Regions from separate parts of the Microtetraspora malaysiensis genome, predicted to be linked through region 2. Evidence: predicted binding sites of a transcription regulator. Region 2 holds the regulator's gene; the other holds the start of a gene.

Region 1 (9,378 bases), 2.6 Mb from region 2:
GTCGCACATCACGTTCACGGTCACACCAACAGATGGCCTGGTGGGAGATATTCCGATAATTCCCGACAATTAATGTGGCTTACCTCACACTCGCCCGGAACGCGTACGGCCCGCGCCTCGGAAAGAGGCACGGGCCGTACGCGACGGACGGTCCTGTGGGCGGTCGCGGGCAGGACCGGGGACCGAGCAGGGCCGCCGGAAAGGACGGCGGTCAGGCGGCGGCCTTCTGCGCCACCGTGGCGGGCGTCAGCGCCAGGTCGAGCACCTCGCGCACGTCGCTGACCGCGTGGACGGTGAGGTCCGCCAGGACGTCGGCGGGGACGTCGTCCAGGTCGGGCTCGTTGCGCGCGGGGATGAGCACCGTGGTGATCCCCGCCCGGTGGGCGGCGAGCAGCTTCTGCTTCACCCCGCCGATCGGCAGTACCCGGCCGGTGAGGGAGACCTCGCCGGTCATCGCGACGTCGCCGCGCACCGGACGGCCGGACAGGAGCGAGGCCAGCGCGGTCGTCATCGTGACGCCCGCGGAAGGCCCGTCCTTGGGCACCGCGCCCGCCGGGACGTGGACGTGCACCGACCGCTCCTTCAACGACCCGACCGGCAGCTCCAGCTCGACGCCGCGCGAGCGCAGGTAGGAGAGCGCGATCTGGGCCGACTCCTTCATCACGTCGCCGAGCTGGCCGGTCAGCGTCACGCCGGTCGATCCGGTCTCGGGGTCGGCCAGGGACGCCTCGACGTACAGGACGTCGCCGCCCGCGCCGGTGACCGCCAGGCCGGTCGCCACGCCGGGCACCGCCGTACGCTGGCGGGACTCGGGCAGGGTCGACTCGGGGACGTGCCGCGGGCGCCCCAGGTAGGGCACGAGGTCGTCGGCGGACGCCTCCACCGGGAGCTCGGCCTCGCCGAGCGCCACCCTCGCCGTGATCTTGCGCAGGACGCGGGCGATCGACCGTTCGAGCGAGCGCACGCCGGCCTCCCGTGTGTACTCACCGGCGAGCCTGCGCAGCGCGTCGTCGTGGATCGTCACGTCGTCCGGCGTCAGGCCGGCCTTCTCGAGCTGGCGGGGCAGCAGGTGGTCGCGGGCGATGGCGACCTTCTCGTCCTCGGTGTAGCCGTCGAGCGTGACGATCTCCATGCGGTCCAGCAGCGGGCCGGGGATCTGCTCCAGCACGTTGGCCGTCGCGAGGAAGAGCACGTCGCTGAGGTCCAGCTCGACCTCGAGGTAGTGGTCGCGGAACGTGTGGTTCTGCGCCGGGTCGAGCACCTCCAGCAGCGCCGCGGTCGGGTCGCCCCGGTAGTCGGCGCCGACCTTGTCGATCTCGTCGAGCAGCACGACCGGGTTCATCGAACCGGCCTCGCGGATCGCGCGGACGATCCGGCCCGGCATCGCGCCGACGTAGGTGCGCCGGTGACCGCGGATCTCCGCCTCGTCGCGGACGCCCCCGAGCGCGACGCGGACGAACTTCCGGCCCATCGCCCGCGCGACCGACTCGCCGAGCGAGGTCTTGCCGACTCCGGGCGGCCCGGCCAGCGCGAGCACCGCGCCGCTGCGGCGGCCGCCGACCACGCCGAGGCCCTGGTCGGCCCGGCGCTTGCGCACCGCGAGGTACTCGACGATGCGGTCCTTCACGTCGTCGAGGCCGGTGTGGTCGGCGTCGAGCACCGCCCGCGCGCCCGCGATGTCGTACTCGTCGGTGGTGTGCGTGCTCCAGGGGATGTCGAGGACGGTGTCCAGCCAGGTGCGGATCCAGCCGGTCTCGGGCGACTGCTCGGAGGTCCGTTCGAGCTTGGCGACCTCCTTCAGCGCGGCCTCGCGGACCTTCTCCGGCAGCTCCGCCGCCTCGATCCTGGCGCGGTAGTCCTCCTCCTCGTCGGAGGGGTCGCCGTTGAGCTCGGCCAGCTCCTTGCGCACGGCCGCGAGCTGCTGGCGGAGCAGGAACTCACGCTGCTGCTTCTCCATGCCCTCCTGGACGTCCTTGCGGATGGTCTCCGCGACGTCCATCTCGGCGAGATGGTCGCGGGCCCAGCCGACGAGCTGCTCCAGGCGCTCGGCGGGGTCGGAGGTGTCCAGGAGGAGCAGCTTCTGCGGGGTGGTCAGCCAGGGCGCGTAGCCGGCGCTGTCGGCGAGCTCGGACGGGTCCTCGATCTGGTTGACCGCGTCCACGACCTGCCAGGCGCCGCGCTTCTGCAGGATCGTCGTGGTGAGCGCCTTGTACTCCTTGGCCAGCTCGTCGGCCCGCGAGCCGACCGGGACCGGCTCGAGCACGGTGGCTTCGACCCAGAGCGCCGCGCCGGGGCCGGTGGTGCCGGTGCCCACGCGCATCCGGCTCACGCCGCGCACGACGGCGGCGGGTTCGCCGCCCGGCAGCCGGCCGACCTGCTCGACCACCGCACTGACCCCGACGGCGCCGTACCGGCCGTCCACCCGCGGCACCAGGAGCACCTTGCTCTCGCCGGTCCCGGCGCGAGCGGCGTCGATGGCCGCGCGGACCTCGGCGTCCGACAGGTCGAGGGGGACCACCATGCCGGGCAGGACGACCTCGTCGTCCAGGGGAAGGACGGGAAGGATCTGTGTCATCTGGACGCTCCCGAAGGTTGAGTTATGCCGACTCAACTAACGCGAGTCCGGCCGTGTTCCCTTGATTGCGCGAGTTCGCTGTGAGCGATCGTAATTCTGTAATTCGCCTGCGTTTTTGCGTCTTTCGTGGCGTTACGTACGGCTTGTCTCGTGCCCCGGTCACCCGAATCCCCCGGACAGGGCCGGTCGGCGGGCGTTCCGGGCGCCGCCGGGCGCGGCATCGAGATCGGTGGGAGCCGCACCGCCCGCGGGCCTCGCCGCCGAGCGTGGACGAGGGGAACCGGGCAGTGTGCGAAATGTCAGTGCTCTCCCCTATCTTCGCGATCAGCTGACCGAAAGGAGCCGTCGTGTACCGGCAGGGAGACATCCTGATCGTTCCTGTGGCCGAGGAATCCGTGCCCGCGCGGGCCCGGGCGTTGCCGCCGCAGCCGCGTGATTCGCGTGGTCGTCTCGTTCTCGCCCTCGGCGAGGCGACGGGGCACGCTCACGCGATCCCGGGCCCCGGCACCCTGCTGCTCGATCCCAGCCCGCAGAACCCCGGATTTCTGCATCTGCCCTCCGGCGGACGGCTCGTTCACGAGGAACACGACGCGATCTCCCTGCCGAAGGGGTGGTACCAGGTGATCAGGCAGCGGGAGTACGTCCCCGGCGCGTTCCGGGTGGTGGCCGACTGATGACGACCGATCTCAACGTCGATTTCACCGTCGCCTGGCGTGAGGCGGCGCTCGCCACCGGGCCCGCGGACCGTACTGTCGCGGAGGCCGGTGTGCGTCGCGCCTACCGCGATGCCGGGCTGCCCGAGCCGGAGCACGTTCTCTGGTTCGAGTCCCCGGCGGCCGGGGCGGTGGCCGCGGCCGCGCTGTCCGGCGGTCCCAAGGCCCGGGCGACCCTGGCCGCCGCCGGCCTCGGCGAGATCGCCGACCAGGTGCTCGCCCGCGTCGGCGCGGCTCCCGCCGGACGCAACGTCCGCGACGCCGTACGCACCGGGCCGTGGGAACGCGCCCGTCGCGCCCTGCACGAGGTGCTCGGGCCGGCGGGCTGGTCGAGCGCGTGGGCGGCGAGCGGCGGCGAGCTGTGGCCGCAGGTGAACCGCCTGGTGGTCGAGATCCGGCAGGCCATCGCCGGAGATCGCGACACGGACGGCAACCCGTTCGCGGAGATCGCGGCGGCCGGGGCACCGGCGGGCGGCGAGACGGCGGCCCGGACCGCCGGGACCGCGACGAGCGGCGGCGAGGCGGCGGCCGGGAGTGAGCCGGTCCGGCTGGACCGCGCCGCGGGCGAACTGCTGCGCGGGGCGACGCTCGACGCCGTCCTCGGCCAGCATGACGCCGCGTGGCTGTGCGCCTTCGCCCCCGACCCGGGCGTGCTCCGCGAGATCCTCTCCGGAGTGGCGGAGACGGAGCGGTCCGCGCTCGGCGGGCTCTACGACGTGGCGCGGTCGGCCGGCTGGTGGTGGCCCTTCGAGCGGGTCGCGCTGCTGTGCGAGCGGCCGCTGGAGCTGCACCTCGACGACCTCGGCCGGCTGCACCGGGCGGAGGGCCCCGCGATGCTCTTCGCGGACGGCTTCGCCCTGAACGCCTGGCACGGGATGCCGGTCCCCGCCGGATTCGGCGCGACGATGGCCGCGCTCGACCCCGCCCTGATCCGCGGCGAGAACAACGCCGAGCTGCGCCGGGTCATGCTGGAGCACTACGGCTACGACCGCTACCTCACCGGCTCGGGCGCGTCTCCCGTCCACGCGGACGAGACCGGCGTGCTCTGGCGGATCTCCCTGCCGGATGACGAGGACGTGACCATGGTCGAGGTCGTCAACTCCACCCCCGAGCCGGACGGCACCCGCCGCACCTACTTCCTGCGCGTGCCCCCGTGGATCGTGCGGGCGCGACAGGGCGTGGCCTGGACGTTCGGCGTCACGGAGGAGGAGTACCAGCCCGAGCGCGAGACCTGATCCCCGCTCCGGCCACGTGTGCGCCTCGCCCCCCGGGGGCGCACGCGTCCGCCCTGCCGATCAGGGCAGGGCGGGCCATCCGGCGGGGATCCGTTCGAGGACCCCGTCGGCGAACACGTCGTACAGGCCGAGCGGCTCCAGATGGACGTAACCGATGTGGCAGTCACAGGTGGTGGCGGGACACGGCCGGGGCCCCAGCGCCCGATCGAACGACCCGTCGTAGAGGTTGCCGATCACCTCGGGGATGAAATGGCAGCGCCGGACCGTGCCGTCCCCGCTCACCGAGACCACGCTCTCTCCGGTACGGCAGGCGAGCCCGGCGCTCGGGTGGGCGAACCTGCTGTATCCGAAGAGCGGGTCGATCGCGGCCCACTGCGCCGCCTCGTCGTCCGTGTAGCGGCGGCCCTCCTCGGCGTTCACCCACAGGTAGGTGCCGGCGGGCAGGTCGGCGCGCAGCCGGCGAGCGGCGGCCAGGTGATCCGGATGGCCGACGATGCCCACACTGTGCCGTACGCCGAGCCGGGACAGCTCCCGGGACTTGGCGAGGAACCGGTCGTGGGCGACCTGGCTGGGGTGGTAGGTGACCCACAGCGCGAGCCGGGTGAGATCCGCGTCGGCGAGCCAGCCGGTGCGGCAGCTCAGGTTGGTCTGCACGGCCACCCTGCGCACGTGCGGAAGGCGGCTCAACTCCACCATGGCCGCCCGGTACCAGGAGCGGACCAGGGCCTCGCCCCACGGCGTGAAGAGCACCGAGACCGGGTGGTCGCGCCCGGCCACCCAGGCGGTGAAGCGCTCCAGCGCCGCCCGGTCCGCGCGCAGGCGCTCCGGGTCGTCCCTCCGCTTGGCGAAGGGGCAGTACGCGCAGTCGTAGTCGCAGCTCGCGAGCGGCCCCCGGTAGAGGATCGACAGATGCCCGTCCCCGGCGTCCCGCCGCCCCCGACTCTCCGCCGGGCGGGCGGCCGGGCGGGCGGCCGGGCGGGCGGCCGGGCGGAGAGTCTCACGGTGGGATTCGCAGCGGGCCGGGGCCGGGGAGACGATGGGGAGCGTCCTGTCGTTCATCGCTCCTCGTAGCCGTCCATCAGCGTCCCGACCCGGCGGGAGAACAGCGCCGGGCCAACCGCGTCCGAGTGGGCCAGCCCCTCGGCGGTGAGCCGCACCGCCTGGTCGCCGACCTCCAGCCACCCGCGTCCCGTGAACCGCGACAGTTCGGCGCCGAAGTCCGCCAGCACGTCGGTCCCGAAGCGGTTCCCGTAGTCGGCCCGGGACAGCCCCTCCGCCTGGAGCAGCGACTGGATCAGATGCCGGCGGCGGCGCTCCTCGTCGTCGAGCCGGAAGCCGACGTTCGCCACCGCGAACTCCTCGCGCGGCAGGCGGACGTACTCGTCGATGATCGCCCGGACGTGGCGGGCGCCCACCGCGTACTCGTACGAATAGTGCAGGTCGCGGGTGTAGGAGCGGGCGCCGCAGCCGAGGCCGACCATGCCGTCGGTCTGGCAGCAGTACTCGGTGCCGCCGCCGCGGCCGGGCAGCCGGAACATCCGCATGGAAACCTGCTCGTATCCGGCGGCCAGCAGGTGGTCGCGGCCGACGCGGTACAGCTCCAGACGCTGGTCGTCCCAGGCCCGACCCTGCCTGCCCAGACCGGTCAACGGCCGGACGTACAGCGGGTAGAGGTACAGCTCCTCCGGCCGCCAGGCGAGGGCGGCGTCGAGGGAGTGCCGCCAGGACGCCGGGGTCTGGCCGTCGATCCCGTAGATCAGGTCGATGTTCAGCGTCTCGAACCCCTGGGCGCGGATCGCGTCGAGCGCCGTCTCGACCTCGGCCCGCCGCTGGGGCCGGACGGCCGAACGGGCCTCGGCGTCGATGAAGCTCTGCACGCCGATCGACACCCGGGTCGTGCCGCGCTCGGCGAGTACGGTCAGCCGGTCGGGGGTCGCGGTGGCGGGCGAGGTCTCCACCGACAGCGGGATCGTCCGCAGGTCGACTCCCATGATCTTCTCGGTCAGGTCGAACAGCCGGGTCAGCTCGCCGGCGCTGAGATAGGTCGGCGTGCCGCCGCCGATCGCGGCCGTCACGAACCGGGGCGCCGCACCAAGGGCGTCGCGGACGGCGTCCGCCTGCCGTTCGAGGGCGTCCAGGTAGGCCGTGGTCAGCTCCTCGGGGGCGCCGGTGCGGGTGAACAGGTTGCAGAACCCGCAGCGCATCTCGCAGAAGGGGATGTGCAGGTAGAGGAAGAGCGCGTCGGTGCGCTCCCCCGCCCACACCTCGCGGAGCAGGGGGCGCGGGTCGAGCTCCCGATAGGCCGTCTTGTGCGGGTAGGCGTACACGTATCCCTGGTAGGGCCGGTCGCCGTCCGCGTCGCGGTCGAGGCCGTCACCGTCGGCCCACATCGCCTCGTGGCGCGCCGGCACACCGTGCACCCGCTCCGGCGGTGGCCCGCCGACACCGATCTCGACGGCGCCGGTCCTCTCCATATCACTCCCCGCCCGCATGGCCGTGCCCCCTGTGTCGCTCGTGTTCCATGTCCTGATCAACCGTCCTCGCTGCCCCGCGCCCGCCGCCGGCGTCTGGACGTCCGGCCTCGGGGGTGACGTCACGCGCCATCGTCCGGATCCCGCTCCCCGGCCGGCGACGCGTGCGGGGCGCGGTCCAGGACGAACTCGGCGTACGGGACCGTCCACACCACCTCGTGACCGATCCGGTGGCCGGTGTGGCCGTCCTCGCCGTACGCCGTTCCGTGGTCGGAGCAGACGATCGCGAGGCACGGGCGCCGCCGCGTCATCAGCGCGAACAGCCGCCCGATGTGCCGGTCCACGTACTCCAGGGCGGCGGCGTGGCTCTCTCTCGTGTCGCCGTGCTCCCGGGTCGCTCCGGGCAGGTGGAACCAGTTCGGCTGGTGCAGCGCGGACACGTTGAGCAGCAGGAACACCGGCCGCTCGACGTCGCGCAGCGCCCGCTCGGCGCAGTCGATCTGCCGCTCCAGGGAGTGTTCGGAGGTCACGCCGAACTCGCGCTCCCAGTGGCTCTCCGCGAACAGGCCGGGAAGGGCCGAGCCGAGCGGCGTCAGCTTGTTGAAGAAGCCCACTCCCCCGACGCAGACCGTGTGGTAGCCCGCCGCGGCCAGCCCCGCCGGAAGGTCGGGCGCGTCGAAGACCCAGGTCCCCTGGGCGGTCGTCTCGCTGCCGGGGAAGACGGCGGCGAACAGCCGGGGATGTGGCCCCGGCTCCGCCGGTGTCGGCAGGAACCCGGCGAGCATCGCGGCGTGCGCGGCATAGGTGAAGCTGCCGGGACTGTGGCGCCGCTCCCAGCGCCCTCCGGGCAGCACGCGGGCGAGGGTGGGCAGCCGCCCCTCCTCGACCAACTCGGCGGCCACGTCGTAACGCAACGTGTCGAGGGTCACCAGCAGGATGTCGTGGCTGCCCACGACGGCGTTCATGTCACGCATGCCGTCTCCCGTGCGCCGCCGGCCTCGGGACGCCACCCGTCGAGCACGGCCGCGACCTGCGCGGCGTACGTGTCGAGGCCGGCCACCGGGGTCCCGGTGAGGCCGGGCAGGCCGGGCAGCAGATCGCCGAAGGCGTTGACCTCGGCGATCGCCACCGAGCGCAGGTCCGCCCCCACCATGACGTCCACGCCGACCGCGAGGCTGCGCGGGAAGCAGGCGGCGGCCCGCGCGCACGCGTCCAGGACGCGCTCCCAGGTCACCGGCCCCAGCCGCGCCCGCACGCCGTCGAGATCGCCCCGGGCGCCGCCCAGGTGGAGGTTCGTCATGGGGCCGCGCCCGAGGCGCACCACCGCGTGCGTGGGCGTCCCTGCCACGCAGACCACGCGCAGGTCGAACGCCCGTCCGGAGAGCGACGCCTTGGGGAACCAGCGCTCGACGTGCAGCCCCTCGGGAGCCAGCGCGCCGACGATGGTCGCGACGTCGTCCTCGCTCTCGTACGTCCGGACCCGCAGCGAGTTGTGCAGCGCCTGCCCCGGGCCCAGATCCGCCGAGGTCACCGCCTTGACCCGGGCGCCGTGGACCTGGAAGGCGATCACGCCGGAGGCCGACGAGCCGTGGGCGGGCTTGACGAACACACGCGTCCAGCGCCGTCGCGCCATCTCCTCCCGCAGCTCGTCGTACGAGGTGACCGGGCCGGTCAGGGCGTCCGGGACCGGGACCTCCGCGGCTCGCAGCCGCCGATGGCTCAGTCGCTTGTCGAACATCACCGCGATCTCGCCGGGGTCGCCGAGCAGGCACGCCGACGGCACCGTCGCGGTCAGGGCCCGCACCCTGGCCAGACCGGCGACGAAGGTGCGGTACCACCGGGCGCCGCCGGTGACCCGGCTCGGGTCGCCGGGACCGCGCAGCAGGGCGTCGGTCCGGGCGTCCTCGCCGGGAGAGTCGATCCGGACCAGCGTGCCGGGCGCGAGCGCGTCGAATCCGCGGACACCGAGGCCCTGAGCACCGGCTTCAACGGAGGCTTCGCCGACGGCGTGGCCGGGCGCGAGAAGGCCGGCGAGGACGTCGCTCCAGGAGATCACGACCGGCTCGGGCAGATCGCGGCGCAGCACGGCGTCGCGGAACATCGTCACCCTGCGGTCTCCCGGGGTGCCCACCACGGCGAATCGCACGTCGCCCTGCTCGTCACTCATCCGCGCGGCGCTCCGCGCGCCGGTCGGGCACGCGTCGCACGCTCACTCGCTCACCGCCACGTAGCGCCAGACGCGGCCGTCGCCGTCGTCGTCGCCCTGCTCCTGCTCGGAAAGGTCGATCTTGACGCCGGGCAGCGCCTCGTGGATCCGCTTCATCATCCCGCCGCTGAGGAAGTGGTGATGGAGGTCGAGCCGGCGCAGGTGGGTCAGCGGCTGG
Region 2 (9,378 bases):
AGCAGATCAGCGCCTTCGTCCTGCAGAAGCTCAAGCAGGACGCCGAGGCCTACCTGGGTGAGAAGATCACCGACGCGGTGATCACCGTCCCCGCGTACTTCAACGACGCCCAGCGGCAGGCCACCAAGGAGGCCGGCACCATCGCGGGCCTCAATGTGCTGCGCATCATCAACGAGCCGACCTCGGCCGCCCTGGCCTACGGCCTCGACAAGGAGAAGGACCAGACCATCCTGGTCTTCGACCTCGGCGGCGGCACCTTCGACGTGTCCCTGCTCGACGTCGGCCAGGAGGACGGCCACGGCTTCGTCGAGGTCCGCGCCACCAGCGGTGACAACCACCTCGGCGGCGACGACTGGGACCAGCGCGTCGTCGACGAGCTGGTGACCCGCTTCAAGAACGCGCACGGCGTCGACCTGTCCAAGGACAAGATGGCCCTCCAGCGTCTGCGTGAGGCCGCGGAGAAGGCCAAGATCGAGCTGTCCAGCCAGACTGAGACGACGATCAACCTGCCCTACATCACCGCTTCGGCCGAGGGTCCGCTGCACCTCGAGGAGAAGCTGACCCGCGCCGAGTTCCAGCGGGTCACCGCCGACCTGCTCGAGCGCTGCAAGCACCCGTTCCACCAGGTCATCAAGGACGCCGGCATCAAGGTCTCCGACATCGCCCACGTGGTGCTCGTCGGCGGCTCGACCCGCATGCCCGCCGTGACCGACCTGGTCAAGGAGCTGACCGGCGGCCAGGAGCCGAACAAGGGCGTCAACCCGGACGAGGTCGTGGCGATCGGCGCCGCGCTCCAGGCCGGCGTGCTCAAGGGCGAGGTCAAGGACGTCCTACTGCTCGACGTGACCCCGCTGAGCCTGGGCATCGAGACCAAGGGCGGCATCTTCACCAAGATCATCGAGCGGAACACCACGATCCCGACCAAGCGGTCGGAGGTGTTCACCACCGCCGAGGACAACCAGCCGTCGGTGCAGATCCAGGTCTACCAGGGCGAGCGCGAAATCGCGGCGTACAACAAGAAGCTGGCCACGTTCGAGCTGACCGGCATCGCCCCGGCCCCGCGCGGCGTCCCGCAGATCGAGGTCACCTTCGACATCGACGCGAACGGCATCGTCAACGTCGGCGCCAAGGACCTCGGCACCGGCAAGGAGCAGTCGATGACGATCACCGGCGGCTCCGCGCTCGGCAAGGACGACATCGAGCGCATGATGCGCGAGGCGGACTCGTACGCCGAAGAGGACAAGAAGCGCCGTGAGGAGGCCGAGGTCCGCAACAACGCGGACGCCCTGGTCTACCAGACGGAGAAGTTCCTGCACGACAACGACGACAAGGTCCCGGCCGACGTCAAGACCGAGGTCAACGACGCGCTCGCCGAGCTGAAGAAGACCCTTGAGGGCACCGACTCGGCCGCGATCCGCGCCGCAGCCGAGAAGCTCGCGACCGTCAGCCAGAAGATGGGGTCGGCGATCTACGCCCAGTCCCAGGCCACGCCCGGCGCCGACGGCGCGGCGGCCTCCGGTGACGGCCAGGCGAAGGCCGACGAGGACGTCGTCGAGGCCGAGATCGTGGACGACGAGCCGAAGCGGGAGGGCGGCAACAAGTGACCGCGCGCGAGAACGGTTCCGAGCAGGAGCCGGTGATCCGCGACCACCGCAAGATCGACCCGGAGACGGGGACGGCGCGCGCCGGAGAGCCCTCCGGCGCGGCCGCCCCGGACGGGGCGGGGCAGGACGGAGCTCCCATGGCGGAGGAGGCGCCGGCCGCGGCGGGCGGCGACAACGGTGCGGACCTGCTCGCGGAGCGCACCGCCGACCTGCAGCGGCTGCACGCCGAGTACGCCAATTACCGCAGGCGGGTGGACCGGGACCGGTCCGCCGTCCGAGAGCAGGCCGTGGGCGGTGCCCTCACCGAGCTGCTGCCCGTGCTCGACGACATCGGCCGGGCCCGCGACCACGGCGAGCTCACCGGCGGGTTCGCCAAGGTGAGCGAGTTGCTGGAGGCGACCCTCGGCAAGCTCGGCCTGGTGCGGTACGGCGCGAAGGGCGACCCGTTCGACCCGAACGTGCACGAGGCGCTCCTGCACAGCTACTCCGCCGACGTCTCCGAGCCGACATGCGTGGAGATCCTGCAGCCCGGCTATCGCATGGGCGAGCAGATCCTGCGCCCGGCCCGGGTCGCCGTCGCGGAGCCGGACGAGACCGCCGCGGCCGAAGCGGCGGGCGCCGCCGACTCTGGCGACTCCGCGGATTCCGGTGAATCCAACCAAAACTGAAACCCATGGTTTCTCTCCCGATCCGGCAGGATCGGGAGAGAAACCGAGACACACCCCCTTGCGCGGAGGAAAGCGATAGATGAGCACCAAGGACTACCTGGAGAAGGACTATTACGCCGTCCTTGGTGTGCCCAAGTCCGCCACCGCCGCCGAGATCAAGACGGCGTACCGGAAGCTGGCCAGGCAGTACCACCCGGACGCCAACAAGGGCAACACCGAGACCGAGGAGAAGTTCAAGGAGGTCTCCGAGGCCTACGACGTGCTCTCCGACGTCAAGCGCCGTAAGGAGTACGACGAGGCGCGCACCCTCTTCGGGTCCGGGCTCGGCGGATACGCCGGCACGGGCGCGTCGCGGGGCGGCGGCTTCAACTTCGACTTCGGCGACCTGTTCTCCGGCACCGGGCAGAGCGGCAATGCGGGGGACCGCATCGGCGACCTGTTCGGCGGCCTGTTCAACCGGGGCGGTCGCTCCACGGCGACCGGCGCCACCCGGCCGCGCCGCGGACAGGACATCGAGTCCGAGGTCACGATGTCGTTCGGCGAGGCCGTCGAAGGCACCACGGTCTCGCTGCGGCTGACCAGCTCGTCCGCCTGCGGGGCGTGCAGCGGCACTGGCGCCAAGGCCGGCACCACGCCGCGCGTCTGCCCGACCTGCGAGGGCACCGGCGCGGCCAGCCGCAACCTGGGGAACTTCGCCTTCTCCGAGCCGTGCCGCGACTGCCGCGGCCGGGGTCTCATCGTGGACGACCCGTGCCCGGTCTGCGAGGGCAGCGGCCGGGGCAAGAGCACCCGCACGATCCAGGCCCGCATCCCGGCGGGGGTCGCCGACGGCCAGCGCATCCGGCTCAAGGCCAAGGGCGCGCCCGGCGAGAACGGCGGTCCCGCCGGCGACCTCTACGTCCAGGTCCACGTCAAGCCGCACCCGGTGTTCGGCCGTACGGGGGAGAACCTCACCGTGATCGTGCCGGTCACGTTCCCCGAGGCGGCGCTCGGCGCCGAGATCAAGGTGCCCACGCTGAAGGGCATGCCGGTCACCCTGCGCATCCCGGAGGGCACGCCCAACGGGCGCACGTTCCGCGTGCGCGGCCGGGGAGCACCCCGCAAGGACGGCACCAAGGGCGACCTGCTCGTCACTGTGCAGGTGACGGTGCCGCCGCACCTCGATGACAAGGCGCGGGCAGCTTTGGAGGAGTTCCGCGACGCCACCGAGGGCATCGACCTGAGAGAAGAGCTGATCAAGCAGGCCAGAAGCGAGTGAGCGTATGGATGCCAACTTCTTCGATCTGTCCGACGACACACCGGTCTACGTCATCTCGGTTGCCGCCCAGCTCTCCGGTCTCCATCCGCAGACACTCCGACAGTACGACCGGCTCGGCCTGGTCAGCCCGGGACGCACGGCCGGTCGCGGGCGGCTCTACTCGACGCGAGACATCGTGCTGCTGCGCGAGGTGCAACGGCTCTCCCAGGAGGACGGCATCAACCTCGCGGGGATCAAACGCATCCTCGAACTCGAAACCGAGACCCTGCGCCTGCGCGACGAGGTGGTACGGCTCCGCAGCGAGCTGACCATGATCCGCGCGCTGGTCAGATACGAACTTCCACCAGCCTGATCCGGGAATTCACGGGCCCGCGTGACGCGCGGCGGTGATCGCGCCGAGCGGTTCGGGGAGCGCAGCGCCCCTTGACCGCCCGGCGTCGAGGAACAGCCGCCGCGCCGGTCTCGCGTGCCCGCTGAGCGAAGCGAGGCCACGAACCACCATGGACTACAAGCTGACGCAGAAGAGCCAGGAGGCCCTGGCAGGGGCGGTCCGGCGGGCGGCCGCGGAGGGCAACCCCGAGGTGGCCCCCGTGCACCTCCTCACCACGCTGCTCGCCCAGACGGGCGGCACCGCCGTTCCCCTCCTGGAGGCGGTGGGCGCGGACTGGAAGCAGCTCCGGACCAAGTCCGAGGAGCTGCTCGCCGCGCTGCCCAAGGCGCAGGGCGCCACGGTGAGCGCCCCGTCGAGCTCGCGGCAACTCCTCACCGTGCTGAACACCGCCGCCCAGCGTGCCAAGCAGCTTGAGGACGAGTACGTCTCGACCGAGCACCTGCTGGTGAGCCTCGCGGCCGACGGCGGCCAGGTCGCCGACCTGCTCAAGGCGCAGGGCGCGACGCCGAGCGCGCTGCTCGACGCGTTCGAGAAGGTGCGCGGGCACGCCCGGGTCACCAGCGAGACCCCCGAGGACACCTACCGCGCCCTGGAGAAGTTCGGCGTCGATCTCACCGAGCGGGCCAGGGCGGGCAAGCTCGACCCGGTCATCGGCCGGGACACGGAGATCCGCCGGGTCATCCAGGTGCTCTCCCGCCGGACCAAGAACAACCCGGTGCTGATCGGCGAGCCCGGCGTCGGCAAGACCGCCGTGGTCGAGGGCCTGGCGCAGCGGATGATCGCCGGTGACGTGCCGGAGAGCCTCAGGAACAAGCGGCTCGTCGCGCTGGACCTCGGCTCGATGGTCGCCGGCGCGAAGTACCGCGGCGAGTTCGAGGAGCGCCTCAAGGCCGTGCTCAACGAGATCAAGGAGAGCAACGGCCAGATCGTCACCTTCATCGACGAGCTGCACACCATGGTGGGCGCGGGCGCGGCCGAGGGCGCGATGGACGCCGGCAACATGCTCAAGCCCATGCTGGCGCGCGGCGAACTCCGCATGATCGGCGCGACAACGCTCGACGAGTACCGCGAGCGCATCGAGAAGGACCCCGCGCTGGAGCGCCGATTCCAGCAGGTCTACGTGGGCGAGCCGACCGTCGAGGACACGATCGCGATTCTGCGCGGTCTGAAGGGCCGCTACGAGGCCCACCACCAGGTGCAGATCTCCGACAGCGCGCTGGTGGCCGCGGCGACGCTCTCCGACCGCTACATCACCGCGCGGTTCCTCCCGGACAAGGCCATCGACCTGGTCGACGAGTCCATGTCGCGGCTGCGCATGGAGATCGACTCCCGGCCGGTGGAGATCGACGAGCTCCAGCGCATCGTGGACCGGCTCAAGATGGAGGAGCTCGCCCTCGTCAAGGAGACCGACGAGGGAAGCCGCCAGCGACTGGAGAAGCTCCGCGAGGAGCTGGCGAACCGCCAGGAGGAGCTCAACGGCCTCGTCGGCCGCTGGGAGCGCGAGAAGGCCGGGCTGAACAAGGTCGGCGAGCTGAAGAAGCAGCTCGACGAGGCGCGCGGCGCGGCCGAGCGGGCCCAGCGCGACGGCAAGTTCGAAGAGGCGTCCCGCCTGATGTACGGCGAGGTCCCCCGGCTGGAGAAGGAGCTGGCCGAGGCGACCAGGGCCGCGGAGGAGGCCGAGGAGGCCGACGAGCCGCCGATGGTGAAGGAGGAGGTCGGCCCGGACGACATCGCCGACGTCATCTCGTCCTGGACCGGCATCCCGGCCGGCCGGCTTCTCGAAGGGGAGACCGCCAAGCTGCTGCGGATGGAGGACGAGCTCGGCGGGCGTCTGATCGGCCAGCGCGCGGCCGTGCAGGCCGTGTCCGACGCGGTACGGCGGGCCCGGGCGGGCATCGCCGACCCGGACCGCCCGACCGGCTCCTTCCTCTTCCTCGGCCCGACCGGCGTCGGCAAGACCGAGTTGGCCAAGGCGCTGGCCGAGTTCCTGTTCGACGACGAGCGGGCGATGACCCGCATCGACATGAGCGAGTACGGCGAGAAGCACAGCGTGGCGCGGCTCGTCGGCGCCCCTCCGGGATACGTGGGATACGAGGAGGGCGGCCAGCTCACCGAGGCCGTCCGCCGCCGGCCGTACACGGTGGTGCTGCTCGACGAGGTCGAGAAGGCGCACCCCGAGGTCTTCGACGTGCTGCTGCAGGTGCTGGACGACGGCCGGCTCACCGACGGCCAGGGCCGTACGGTGGACTTCCGGAACACCATCCTGATCCTCACGTCCAACATCGGGTCGCAGTTCCTCGTCGACCCCAAGATGGAGAACGGCGCCAAGCGCGAGGCCGTGATGACCGCGGTCAGGGGCGCCTTCAAGCCCGAGTTCCTCAACCGGCTCGACGACGTCATCGTGTTCGACGCGCTCGGCACCGAGGAGCTGTCGCAGATCGCCGACCTGCAGGTGTCGCGTCTGGCGGCGCGGCTCGCCGACCGCCGGCTCACGCTGAGCGTCACACCGGGTGCCCGCGAGTGGCTGGCGATGACCGGCTACGACCCCGTGTACGGCGCACGCCCGCTCCGGCGGCTGATCCAGTCGGCGATCGGCGACACGCTGGCCAAATCGTTGCTCTCCGGGGAGATCCGCGACGGCGACGACGTGGTCGTGGAGCTCGACGAGGCCGGCGACACGCTCGCCGTTCGGGCCGTTCGGTAAGGAATCCCTCACCATTGCGGCAAGCGCGCCCCTAGGAATGCCCCCGCCGGTACGTTCGGTGTTCGTAGCGACACGCAACGTAATCAGGGGGACTCGATGTCAGGAACATCGCGAAGCGTCCGAGCGCGCCATGCCGCGCTCGCCACCGTGACCGCCGGCGTGAGCTGGTTCGCCGGCGGTCAGGCGGTCGCGGCGGCGGAGCCGTGCACGGGCACGACAGCGGGTGCGACGCGCGCCGCCTGCGAGGCCGTCACCGCGAACGGCCCGGCCCGGGCCGCGCACCTCATCACGATCGACAGAGTCGCCCGCGCGGCCGGACTGCCCGGCCTCTCCTCCGCGGCCGGGGTGCTGAGCATCGCCGACGCGGGCGGCGCGGCCGCGGGCCAGGGCTTCCCCGGCCTGCCCGGCTTCCCGTCGGTCTCCGCCGTGACGTCCGGCCTGCCGAGCCCGCTCGCTATACCGGTGCGGATCCCGGAGCTGCCGGACGTTCCGGCGCTGCCCGCGATCCCCACGCGGCCCGACGCCGCCGCCGGTGAGTCCGCCCGGCCGGCCACACAGCCGGCCACACAGCCCGCCGCTCAGCCGGTCCCGGGCGCCACGCAGCCCGCCGCTCAGCCGGTCCCGGGCGCCACGCAGCCGGCCCACCAGAAGCCGGGCAAGGCGGCGAAGCGGGCCGCGCGGACGAAGGCCAAGCCGGCGGCCCTGCTGACGAAGGCGCAGAACGCGCCGAAGGCCCCGGAGACACGGCCCGCCAAGAAGGACGGAGCGGTCGCCAAGATCGCCAAGCGCCTGATCGACACCACGGTCCTGCCGTAGGCGGGCCGTACGCGTCCGCCCACCGGGGGGCGGGGACGACGAAACGAGAAGGGGCCGCGGTCGCGGCCCCTTCGTCATGTTCCGGTCAGCGGGCGATGTCGAGCGAGGCGTCCAGGTCGTCCTCGGGCAGCCCGAGATCGACCCTGATGCGGTACCTGGTGCGCAACAGGGCCTCCCGCATCGTGGTGCCGAGCGGGCAGGCCGCGGCCCCCTCGGTCGCCCACTCGTGCGCGCCCTCCAGGTCCCCGTACGCGACCAGCGTCTCGGCGACGGTGAGCGCGGTGGCGGGGTTCCAGACGCCGTGGCGGATCTCGGCGATGATCTCTCGCGCCTCGTCGAGGCGGTCGAGTTCGAAGAGCGTGTCGGCGATGCCGGAGCGCGGGTCCACGAGGACCTCTCCGCCGTCTCGCGCCGCCTCGCGGAAACGATCGAGGGCCACCTCGGGTTGGCCCGCTTGCCGCCACTCCTCCGCCGCCATGACGAGTATCGCCGCCCGTGACATCTCTCCGGACTCGTAGAGCCGGGCCAGCGTGTCGAGCCGGCGTGCCAGAGCACCGTGGTCGTCGAGCAGCAGTGCTTGGTCGAGCAGTCGATCCAGCTGTTCATGTGTCACATGCGCCACAAGGCGAGGCTATCGAGGCGGCCCACCTGTTCGCCGGACATCCGCCCGCATTCCTCATATCACGAATTGCGTTCGATTAACTACGAAGTGTGTTTGGAGGGGGGTAATCGGGCATATTGCCATGGCGCATGGCGAGCGGGGGACGGTGATCCGGATGTTCAGGCAGGTGAGTATGACCTTCGCTTCGGCGGTCGCGCTCTCCGCCGTGATCCCCGGCCTCGTCGGTTATGCCACGGCGAGGTCCGAAGCCCTGGAGCGGGCGAGCGCCGAGCTGACGCGGTTGCAGTCCGAGATGTACTCCACCGGAGCCTCGATGCGGTCGGTCGCCGCCTCCTGCCTGATCGCCCGGCCGCTGAAGCGCAAGCACGCCGTCCCCGTCCAGGTGCGCTATCGCCTGATGCCACTCTCCGACCCCCTGTCCGACGAGGGGGACCGGCTCCTCCCGCGCCAGGACGACTGACGCCCGGATCAGCCCGCGCGGAGCTGGCGGGAGAGGTAGCCGCGCACCAGTTGCTTCGCTTCGGCGACGATGTCGGGAGCGCCGTGGGGATCGCGCCGGAAGGCCAGCTTCAGCACCGCGTCACCCGCCTCGACCGCGACGAGCATGGCGCGGTCCAGCTCCTCGCTGTCGGCGAGGCCGAACTCCTTGAGCAGCAGCGCCCGGAGCCGTCCGGCGATCACCGTGTTGTTGTCCGCGACCGAGTCGATGAGGTTGAGATCCACGATGTCGCCGAAATGCAGCGACCGGAACCCCGGAACGGCCCGATGCATCTCGACGTACTCCTCGATGATGGCGTCCACGGCATCCCACCACCCGGTGTAGTCATCCGTGATGAACCGGCGGCCCACGCGGGCGACGAAGAGCTCGACATGGCGCCGGGTCAGCGCCTGGGTGATCGCCCGCTTGTCCGGGAAGAACTGGTAGACCGAGCCGATCGCGACACCGGCGCGCTCGGCGATGCGGGTCGTGGTGAGCGCCTCGTAGCCGATCTCGTCCAGCAGCTCGGCGCACGCGTCGAGCATCCGTTCGACGCGCCGGGCGCTGCGGCGCTGGGACGGGCGACGGCGGAGCGGGTCGGGATCGGCGGGGTTGACGTCCTCTTCAAGCTGAGTGGACATCCCTCCATATTGCCCGTTCAGCGCCTTCCGGTCAGTCCCCTCCCGGACAGTCACTCGATTTCCTCGGCCGCGCCTCGACCCGGAGCGCCGGCGGCCGTCTCACTGCTCGCCGGACGGGCGGGCGGTCAGCCCCGTGCACTGGCGCAGCGACGCGTACTCGGCCAGGGCCTGCTTGCCGGCCTCGCCGGTCACCGGG

What was found. The regulator HspR, encoded in region 2, represses chaperone genes until heat shock. The targets are predictions, from matches to a motif close to ANTTGAGTCNNNNNGACTCAANT.
Region 1: the regulator HspR is predicted to act here: its motif matches at 2,591-2,613, upstream of lon (endopeptidase La).

Annotation. Positions count from the first base shown of each region.
Region 1 is NZ_CP191998.1:3,443,763-3,453,140, reverse strand. Features, by position in the region: gene lon (endopeptidase La) at 212-2,575, opposite strand; gene ACQP1V_RS16320 (hypothetical protein) at 2,923-3,249, shown strand; gene ACQP1V_RS16315 (DUF6745 domain-containing protein) at 3,249-4,523, shown strand; gene ACQP1V_RS16310 (STM4011 family radical SAM protein) at 4,584-5,582, opposite strand; gene ACQP1V_RS16305 (STM4012 family radical SAM protein) at 5,579-6,913, opposite strand; gene ACQP1V_RS16300 (STM4013/SEN3800 family hydrolase) at 7,117-7,968, opposite strand; gene ACQP1V_RS16295 (STM4014 family protein) at 7,956-9,161, opposite strand; gene ACQP1V_RS16290 (STM4015 family protein) at 9,204-9,378, opposite strand, start outside.
Region 2 is NZ_CP191998.1:832,511-841,888, reverse strand. Features, by position in the region: gene dnaK (molecular chaperone DnaK) at 1-1,604, shown strand, start outside; gene grpE (nucleotide exchange factor GrpE) at 1,601-2,272, shown strand; gene dnaJ (molecular chaperone DnaJ) at 2,352-3,530, shown strand; gene ACQP1V_RS04140 (heat shock protein transcriptional repressor HspR) at 3,535-3,882, shown strand; gene clpB (ATP-dependent chaperone ClpB) at 4,031-6,625, shown strand; gene ACQP1V_RS04130 (hypothetical protein) at 6,722-7,441, shown strand; gene ACQP1V_RS04125 (hypothetical protein) at 7,527-8,054, opposite strand; gene ACQP1V_RS04120 (hypothetical protein) at 8,236-8,523, shown strand; gene ACQP1V_RS04115 (TetR family transcriptional regulator) at 8,532-9,182, opposite strand; gene ACQP1V_RS04110 (CapA family protein) at 9,282-9,378, opposite strand, start outside.